DNA from 3 places in the Paraburkholderia hayleyella genome. Region 2 is predicted to be linked to each of the others. Evidence: predicted binding sites of a transcription regulator. Region 2 holds the regulator's gene; each other region holds the start of a gene.
What was found. Region 2 encodes HrcA, which represses chaperone genes, less so after heat shock. Its sites were predicted from a motif close to TTAGCACTCNNNNNNNNNGAGTGCTAA; they were not measured.
Positions count from the first base shown of each region.

Region 1: rpoH (RNA polymerase sigma factor RpoH) is a predicted target of HrcA. The motif match lies at 1,830-1,856, and genes of this name have one in related genera.
Region 3: GH657_RS04455 (co-chaperone GroES) is a predicted target of HrcA. The motif match lies at 1,324-1,350, and genes of this name have one in related genera.

Region 1 covers NZ_QPES01000001.1:3,152,034-3,155,314, forward strand. Annotated here, with positions in the region: gene leuA (2-isopropylmalate synthase) at 1-1,091, shown strand, start outside; gene GH657_RS13890 (nuclear transport factor 2 family protein) at 1,137-1,520, opposite strand; gene rpoH (RNA polymerase sigma factor RpoH) at 1,915-2,850, shown strand; gene cydP (cytochrome oxidase putative small subunit CydP) at 3,122-3,281, shown strand, end outside.
Region 2 covers NZ_QPES01000001.1:2,939,851-2,943,131, reverse strand. Annotated here, with positions in the region: gene GH657_RS12900 (NAD kinase) at 1-854, opposite strand, end outside; gene hrcA (heat-inducible transcriptional repressor HrcA) at 1,106-2,125, shown strand; gene hemH (ferrochelatase) at 2,326-3,281, shown strand, end outside.
Region 3 covers NZ_QPES01000001.1:969,270-972,550, forward strand. Annotated here, with positions in the region: gene GH657_RS04450 (DUF3300 domain-containing protein) at 1-705, opposite strand, end outside; gene GH657_RS04455 (co-chaperone GroES) at 1,425-1,715, shown strand; gene groL (chaperonin GroEL) at 1,770-3,281, shown strand, end outside.

The DNA of each region.
Region 1 (3,281 bases), 210 kb from region 2:
CGCAAACCTGGCGCCCCACGCGCGAGCACAAAATGATCGTCAACCTGCCAGCGACTGTCGAGGCGGCCATGCCCAACGTCTATGCCGACCAGATCGAATGGATGGATCGCAATCTCGGCTACCGTGACAGCATCGTGTTGTCCGTGCATCCGCACAATGACCGTGGTACAGCCGTCGCCGCCGCCGAACTGGCGTTACTGGCCGGTGCCGACCGTGTCGAGGGCTGCCTCTTTGGCAATGGCGAGCGCACCGGCAATGTCGATCTCGTCACGCTCGCGCTCAACCTCTATACGCAGGGAATCGATCCGGGCCTCGATTTCTCCGCCATTGATTCAGTGCGTCAGGTGGTGGAACGCTGCAACCAGATTCCCGTGCATCCCCGCCATCCTTATGCGGGCGATCTGGTCCACACCGCGTTTTCCGGCTCGCATCAGGACGCGATTCGCAAAGGCTTCGCGCAGCAAAAACCGGATTCATTCTGGGAAGTGCCGTACCTGCCTATCGATCCCGCCGATATCGGGCGCAATTACGACGCGGTCATCCGCGTCAACAGCCAGTCAGGTAAAGGAGGTTCGACCTATTTACTGGAGCGCGGCATGGGCTTCGCGCCGCCACGCCGGGTGCAAATCGAGTTTAGCCATGCGGTTCAGGCTGTCACTGACGCATCCGGCGCGGAAATGACCGGCGAGGCCATTTGTGCGCTCTTCGCCCGCGAATATTTCGCCGTCAACGGCCCGCTGCAACGCTTTGGCGCAACCCTGCTGCGCTGGGACAACCGGGAACTTCCCTCGCCTGATTTCAGCATGGCCAGCGGTGCCAGCCAATACGAGGCGCAAGTCATGGCGCTTGGCCGCACACTGACGCCCTTCGTCGGGCAAGCGGTTGATATCAGTTCCTGCGAGATGCGACATACGGCTGATGGGCGTGTGGCCGCTTTCGTTGGCTGCAAGGTGGCGGAGCGGGCGACATGCTTTGGGGTAGGTCTCGGCGCAGACGAGGCCGATGCGCTCATCGAGGCGCTGGTGAGCGGCATTAACCGTGCGGTGCGGCAAGGGGCATGGGAATTAGCCGAAGAGAAAGCGGCGGCCTAACGCAGAATGGCGACGCCACGGCGGCTTGCCGTGGCCGCGATGGCTTTAATCTGCGGCGCTGCGCGTAGCTTGCCACGCCATAAGCCGCCACTGCCCATCTTCTTGCACCTGAAGAGCCGTGTAGGCGGCGGGGTACAGCAAGACGCCATTGCTGGCTTCCATTTCGAACAGAATACGCCCCGTCACGATACAAGCCTGAGGCGCGGCGGGCAGCACATCCTGCGACTGGATCTCGATTTGCCGGTAGCGCCTGCGACCCGACGTAATCGAGTCAATAACCTGCTGCTTGGTTTCCCGCTTGCCGTTCGTATGGATATAACTGACGCCGTCCGAGAGTAGCAAATCCAGCGACTCGCCGTCGCCCTCGATCATCGCGCGAAAACGCTCGCGCTCCAGGCGGCGAATCACGTCAATCACTTTCTCTGTCATGGTTCGGCCCCTTTTTGCGTCGGCGGGTGACGCCCGCACAACATAGACGACATACTGTCGCAGGAAACTACACGGGATATCGCTGCCGGAATTTATATCAATATTTGGCGCTTTGATACAGCACTTACTACACATGGGAACTACCCACCCTTCCCATGTGACTCATGACCCGAGATTCAGGCCGGCTCACCAAGGTAAAACAAGCCGTCCCAACCTGCGTCATGCATCACGCAAACCATAAAAATTCTATTGAATTATACTATTCGATAGTTTTTTGGAACTTGAGCAGCCCTGTCGTACTCCAAGGTATTAGCACTCAGCAAATCAGAGTGCTAACATCCACCGGGTGCTGTTTTTCCCAGCTTTCTGTCTTGATTTAAAAGGAGCTTTCTACGTGAGCCACGCATTGACCCTTCCGAATACGCTGAGCCCGTCGTCGGCCAAGTCCGCTTCGGCAGGTTCGCTAACACTTGCACAGGCTTCACTGCTAACTGGCCAGCTTGGCAATATTGACGCCTATATTCAGGCTGTGAACCGCATCCCCATGCTGACACTGACTGAAGAACGCCAGTTCGCCACTGAATTCCGTGAGCAGGACAATCTCGAATCCGCCCGCAAGCTAGTGCTTTCGCACTTGCGGCTGGTGGTGTCGATTGCACGTAACTATCTCGGTTATGGCCTGCCGCACGCCGATCTGATTCAGGAAGGCAATATTGGCCTGATGAAGGCCGTGAAACGTTTCGACCCGACACAAAATGTTCGTCTGGTGTCGTATGCCATGCACTGGATCAAAGCTGAAATTCACGAATACATCCTGCGCAACTGGCGCATGGTGAAAGTCGCCACCACCAAGGCGCAACGCAAGCTGTTCTTTAACTTGCGCAGCCACAAGCAGGGTTTTCAGGCTTTCTCGCCAGATGAGATCGCCAACCTGGCCCGGGAACTGAACGTGAAGCACGAAGAGGTTTCCGAAATGGAAACGCGGCTCTCCGGCGGCGACATCGCGCTTGAAGGCAAGATCGAAGACGGCGAAGAAGCCTTTGCCCCCATTGCTTATCTGGCTGATTCACACAGCGAACCCACTGAGGTTCTCGCCGCGCGCCAGCGCGACAAGCTGCAAAGCGATGGCATCTCCAATGCGCTGGAGGCGCTCGATGCCCGCAGCCGCCGCATCATCGAAGCACGCTGGTTGCAAGTCGAAGACGACGGCTCAGGAGGATCAACGTTGCATGAACTAGCTGACGAGTTCGGTGTGTCCGCGGAACGGATTCGCCAAATCGAAGCCAGCGCGATGAAGAAAATGCGTGGCGCATTAAACGAATACGCATAACGCATAGCCACCCCCCTACTGCGACACGTCGTCACACCAAAGCCCCGCTCTCGATGAGAGCGGGGCTTTTTATTGCCCCCTTCATTTCGCCGAAACCCCCGTCAATCCATACCTTGACGTATCCCAAAAATGCTTGCGATACTTTTGCACCCCACACTCATAAGCGACGCTATGCCGCAGTCCAAAATGCGCACGCTGACAGTCCTGCCCCTAGAATTCTTACCCGCGCCTGTATTCAGTTCCACCCAATTATTCGAAGGCCTGACCAGCCATGTCCATCGCATTTAATCGCAGGCCACTGCCCCCACTGCAATCAAGCCGATTTGCAACTTGGGTACGCGGCCCAACGCTCACGCGAGATATCGTGATCGTTCTCATCATCAAGTTTGCTTTGCTGATGACGCTCAAATACGCATTTTTCAATGATCCGC
Region 2 (3,281 bases):
TTTTTGCGCAGCGTCGCGTAATAGCTGTAGCCGACAGGATGCAGGAACGGCACGGTATGGTGTGAACGGCGGACTTCGATGATGTCGTTGAGTTCAAGAGCGGTGAACGACTGCATGTCGAAATTCACGTTGACGTCGCGCCCCGCGATGATCTGGATGCTGATGCTGGAGTTATCGGGCAGCACGATCGGGCGGTTCGACAGCGCATGCGGCGCAATGGGCACCAGCACGAGCCCCTGAAGCTGCGGATGCAGGATCGGCCCGGCCGACGACAGCGCATAGGCCGTCGAGCCCGTGGGTGTGGCGACGATCAGGCCATCCGAGCGCTGGTTGTACATGAAGCGCTGATCGACTAAAACGCGCAATTCGGCCATGCCGGAAAAGCCACTGCGGTTGACGACGACATCATTGAAGGCGAGCGCCTGATAGATCTTGTGGCCGTCGCGCATGATGCGCGCTTCGAGCAGCATGCGCTCTTCGCGCTCGAAGCTGCCGTTGAGCATTTGCGGCACGATTTCGCGCATGTCCGACACCGGGATGTCGGTGATGAAACCGAGGCGGCCATGATTGATGCCGATCAGCGGGGTTTTGTAGGGGGCGAGCTGCCGGCCGATGCCGAGCATGGTGCCGTCACCGCCCAGTACGACCGCGACATCGGCACGCGCGCCGATCTCGGCGGGCAGTAGCGCGGGATAGCCGGACGCGCCGATTTCGTGTGCGGTTTCGGCTTCGAACACGACGTCGAAGCCGCGCCGCGCGATGCAGGCGGCGAGCGCCATCAAGGGCTCGCCAATGCCTGGTGTGTTGCTGCGCCCGATGAGCGCCACGGTTTTGAACTGGCTGGAAAATTGCATCCCGGCATTACACCATAGGTAGGGTATGAAAAGAACTGCGCCTGGAGCCTGGCCTAGCTGACGCTGAACGCAAGGCCTAAGAGCTTGCGGGGATTATCGTTAGAATGGGGCCGTTTCGACGACCGGCGGCGGGTTCGGGCCTGACTCGGGCGCCGCTGACCTGGGCCACCGAGTTGCAGGGGCTTCGCCAGCGGATCAATCAAGTGTGTCCCCGCACAAGCCGCATTGCCATTGAAGTGACCTTTTTCGCCATGCTAGATCCTCGTGCACAAACGCTGCTGAAAACCCTGATTGAACGTTATATCGCCGAAGGCCAGCCGGTGGGCTCGCGCACGCTGTCGCGCTTTTCCGGCCTTGAGCTGAGCCCCGCGACGATCCGCAACGTGATGTCCGACCTGGAGGAGCTGGGGCTTGTCACCAGCCCTCATACCTCCGCCGGACGTATTCCGACGCCGCGTGGCTATCGGCTGTTTGTCGATACGATGCTGACCGTCGAATCCACCGTTGACGAAGCAGCGCTGACGCGCACGGTCACCACCACCTTGCAAGCCGGTGAGCCACAGAAAGTGGTTGCCGCGGCGGCGAGCGTGCTGTCCAGCCTCACGCAGTTTGCGGGTGTGGTGCTGACACCGCGCCGCAGCCACGTATTCAGGCAGATCGAGTTCATGCGCTTGTCCGACAAACGCATCTTGCTCATCATCGTGACGCCCGAAGGCGACGTGCAAAACCGCATCATGGCGACCCAGCGCGATTTTTCGCCGTCGCAGCTGACCGAAGCCTCGAACTACATCAATGCTCATTTTGGTGGTTTGTCATTTGACGAAGTGCGGCGGCGCTTGCGCGAAGAAATCGACGCATTGCGCGGCGACATGACGGCCCTGATGCATGCCGCTGTCACGGCCAGCACGGACGAAGCCGATACCGGCGAAACCGTGCTGATCTCGGGCGAACGCAATTTGCTCGAGGTCGCGGATTTGTCGTCCGACATGGCCCGTTTGCGCAAGCTGTTCGATATTTTCGACCAGAAAACCAGCCTCCTGCAGTTGCTTGATGTATCGAGCCACGCCCAGGGGGTGCAGATTTACATCGGTGGTGAATCGACGCTGGTGCCACTCGAAGAAATGAGCGTGGTCACCGCGCCTTACGAAGTGAACGGCAAGATCGTCGGCACACTTGGTGTGATCGGGCCTACCCGGATGGCGTACAACCGGGTGATTCCGATTGTCGACATCACGGCGCGACTGCTTTCGCTCGCGCTCAACCAGAAGTAACGCCGATGTGGCCGCCGTTGCAGCCCGGTGGCTGGTGTCCGGTATCGATGATGCGCGAACGCGTGCGCCGCGCCAACTGGCCGAATGGCCAACCGGTTTGCTAACCAGATGGTCAGATGATCAGGTGGCCGGAACACCGGCCATCGCTATAATGGCCGTCACCTGATTTCATGGCCCGCTGATTGCGGCTCCCATTGCTTATGCGTTTCGACCTAGAGCGCCCGTCGCGGCCTACCTCCTCCCATCGTGTGGCCGTGCTACTGATCAATCTCGGCACCCCCGATGCGCCCACGCCACGCGCCGTGCGCCGCTATCTCGCGCAATTTCTGTCCGATCCGCGTGTGGTTGAAATTCCCGCTGTGCTTTGGCAATTCATTTTGCGTTTGCTGATCTTGCCGCTACGCGGCCGCGCCTCGGCAAAAAAGTACGCGCTGGTCTGGCTGCCCGAAGGCTCGCCGTTGCGCGTGCATACCGAGAAACAGGCCGAAGGCCTGCGCCATCTGCTGCAAATCAATGGCTATGCCGTGCCGGTCGATTATGCGATGCGTTACGGCTCCCCTGGCATCCCCGCGATGCTGAACCAGCTTAAGCTGGCCGGTGTCGAGCACGTGTTGCTGATGCCGCTTTATCCGCAATATTCATCGTCCACCACCGCGACGGCTTTTGATGCGGCGTTTGCGGCCTTGCGGCGGATGCGCAACCAGCCTGAAATCCGGACCGTGCGGCACTTTTCCGACCATCCCGCCTATATCGCGGCGCTCGCTACCCAGGTGCAAAACTACTGGCAGGTTCACGGGCGGCCAGATTTCGCGGCGGGCGACAAACTCGTGCTGAGCTTTCATGGCGTGCCCAAGCGCACGCTCGATTTAGGCGATCCCTACCATAACCAGTGCCAGCAAACGGGCGCGCTCCTGATCCAGGCGCTGGGTTTGGGCACCGTGGAATGCCGGGTGACATTCCAGTCGCGTTTTGGCCGCGCTGAGTGGCTCCAGCCCTATACCGCGCCCACGCTGAAGGAGCTGGGCACAGCGGGAGTGGGCCGGGTTGATGTGTTTTGTCCGGGCTTCACGGCTGACTGCCTTGAAACGATCGAAGAAATCGGCATGGAAGTTAGCGAGGTGTTCAGGCAAGCGGGTGGCAAGGTGTTTCACCGCAT
Region 3 (3,281 bases), 2.0 Mb from region 2:
ATTGGCCACGGCCACCCCTGCGCCGAACGCAAGGCCCGTGGCGAAGCCGGCCGCAATCGCATAGCCGGGTGGCGGTGGCACATACACCGGTGGATAAGCGGGATAAGGCCATGTGCCGTAGACCACCGTTGGGTTGTAGGTCGGCACATACACCACTTGCGGATTGACCGGCACGATCTGGATGGTGCTTTGCTCGACGATGACCTTTTGCTGCTCGCCAGATTTCAGGTTGCCTGCCTGCTGTGCTTGCCGCCGCAGGCGTTGCACTGAATCCATGACGTCGTTGGGTTGTGCCAGAAAGGCATCGCCCAACTGCGAGACCCAACTGGGTTTGGACGCCATCATGGCGAGCACCTGGGGAAAGGCGACCAGCGATTGCACACTGGGATCCCACGGCTCACTGGCGACGGCCTTGACTGCATCATCGCCTGTCAGATTGGGATGGGCTTTCGACCAGGCCGCCGCGGCGGCGACATCGGAGGCAAAGGTCGAAGCCATCAACACTTGGGCGAGCAGCGCGTCGGGATACAGCGCAATGGGTGCGCTCAGTGCATCCAGTTGCGGGTTTGATATTTTCGCGCTGGTTTTCGCGGTGTTTTGTGCCCAGGCGGCAGTGGGTGCGGCGGTGCCGATAAAGAGCGGCGCACCCGCGAGCGCGGCGCACAAAAGCAGCAGACGGCGCTTGTAGGCTTCGGATCGTTGCACGATGAAGTTCTCCCAGTTGAATGGAACATAGGGCGAGGGACTGCAGGTGAAGCCTGGAGCCATGATCGCTGCCGTTGCCTCACGGCGCCTGCTGTACCAGGCGCCGGGCGTGGAACACAGGCCACATGAGCACTCAGCAGCGATCACCACGAGCAGGTTGCCCGGTTTCTGCTGCGTGAAAAAACAGGCCCCGGCGCAATCGATGACGCAACGAGGCGAACGAATGCGCTTAAGCGTTGTATTTCTTGTTTCAGTTTCTTGCTGCAGATGCGAACTGGCCTGGAATAACGCGCAGTCATGGAACCATGGAATGCCGGATGAAGCGAGCCCTAAGCGGGCGGTAAGTGGGCGGTAAGCGGGCGGCAAATGACGGGGCCGATTATGGGGCCAGTAATAGTCAGGCGAGGCTAGCAGCTTTCCCCGGCGCTTTCACGCTTTTTTGGGAAAAATACGGAGATTTCCGTGGAGTTCTCCCAGGCGAGCGGGTATACCCGCTCGCCTGGCCAACATAAGGTGTTGAACATCATTGAATTAAAAGGATTTTTTTCTGCTTTTTGAAAACAGGTTTGAACAACTTTCCGCCCTCCTTCTTGAATTTGTCACAGGTCGTCCATATACTTGGCACTCGCCGCACGAGAGTGCTAACAATTTTGCCGGTTGGTTTCACCAGCTGGTTTTTCTCAGCGTTCTTCAATCTCAATTAAGAGAGGAGTATCTCTATGAACCTTCGTCCTTTGCATGATCGCGTGATCGTCAAACGCCTGGATCAGGAAACCAAAACTGCATCAGGTATCGTGATTCCCGAAGCCGCAGCAGAAAAGCCGGATCAGGGCGTCATCATGGCTGTTGGTCCAGGCAAGCGTGACGACAAGGGCGCCTACATTGCGCTTGACGTGAAAGTGGGCGATCGCATCCTGTTCGGCAAGTACGCTGGCCAGACCGTCAAGGTCGATGGCGACGAACTGCTGGTGATGCGCGAGGAAGACATCATGGCCGTGGTGCAAAAGTAAGCTCACACGCTTTCATTTGGTCTCATATTCTAAAGAATTCAAGGAGTTACAAAGATGGCAGCTAAAGATGTCGTATTCGGCGATTCCGCCCGTGCCAAGATGGTTGAAGGCGTGAACATTCTCGCCAACGCAGTGAAAGTCACCCTGGGCCCGAAGGGCCGTAACGTGGTGCTCGAGCGCAGCTTCGGCGGCCCGACTGTCACCAAGGACGGTGTTTCGGTCGCCAAAGAAATCGAACTGAAAGACAAGCTCCAGAACATGGGCGCGCAAATGGTCAAGGAAGTCGCTTCCAAGACCAGCGACAACGCCGGCGACGGCACCACCACGGCAACCGTGCTGGCCCAGTCGATCGTCCGCGAAGGCATGAAATACGTCGCTTCGGGCATGAACCCGATGGACCTCAAGCGCGGTATCGACAAGGCTGTAACGGCCGCTATCGAAGAGCTGCGCAAGATCAGCAAGCCTTGCACGACCAACAAAGAGATCGCCCAGGTGGGCTCGATTTCGGCAAACAGCGATTCGTCGATTGGCGACCGCATTGCTGAAGCGATGGACAAGGTAGGCAAGGAAGGCGTGATTACGGTGGAAGACGGCAAGTCGCTGCAGGACGAGCTGGACGTCGTCGAAGGCATGCAATTCGACCGTGGTTACCTGTCGCCTTACTTCATCAACAATCCAGACAAGCAAGTTGCTGTGCTCGAAAACCCGTTCGTGCTGTTGCACGACAAGAAGGTGTCGAACATCCGTGACCTGCTGCCGGTACTGGAGCAAGTCGCCAAGGCTGGCCGTCCGCTTCTGATCATCGCTGAAGATGTCGAAGGCGAAGCGTTGGCTACGCTGGTGGTGAACAACATCCGCGGCATTCTGAAGACGGTGGCGGTGAAGGCACCGGGCTTTGGCGACCGCCGCAAGGCCATGCTGGAAGACATCGCCATCCTGACCGGTGGTCAGGTGATCGCCGAAGAAACCGGCCTGACACTGGAAAAAGCCACGCTGGCTGAGCTGGGTCAAGCCAAGCGCATCGAAGTGGGCAAGGAAAACACGACGATCATCGACGGCGCAGGCGAAGCAGCCAGCATCGAAGCCCGTGTGAAGCAAGTACGCACGCAAATCGAAGAAGCCTCGTCGGATTACGACCGCGAAAAGCTGCAAGAGCGCGTGGCCAAGCTGGCTGGCGGTGTTGCCGTGATCAAGGTTGGCGCGGCCACCGAAGTCGAAATGAAAGAAAAGAAAGCACGTGTCGAAGATGCCCTGCATGCCACGCGCGCAGCGGTGGAAGAAGGCATTGTGGCGGGCGGTGGCGTTGCGCTGATCCGTGCACGCACGGCAATCGCAGGCCTGAAGGGCTCCAACCCTGATCAGGACGCTGGCATCAAGATCGTGCTGCGCGCGATGGAAGAGCCGCTGCGTCAGATCGTAGCGAACGGCGGCGAAGAAGCCAGCGTGGTTGTGGCAGCGGTTGCGGCTGGCACGGGTAACTACGGCTACAACGCTGCAACGGGCGAGTACGTCGATCTGGTTGCCGCGGGCGTGGTTGATCCGACGAAGGTGACGCGTACGGCGCTG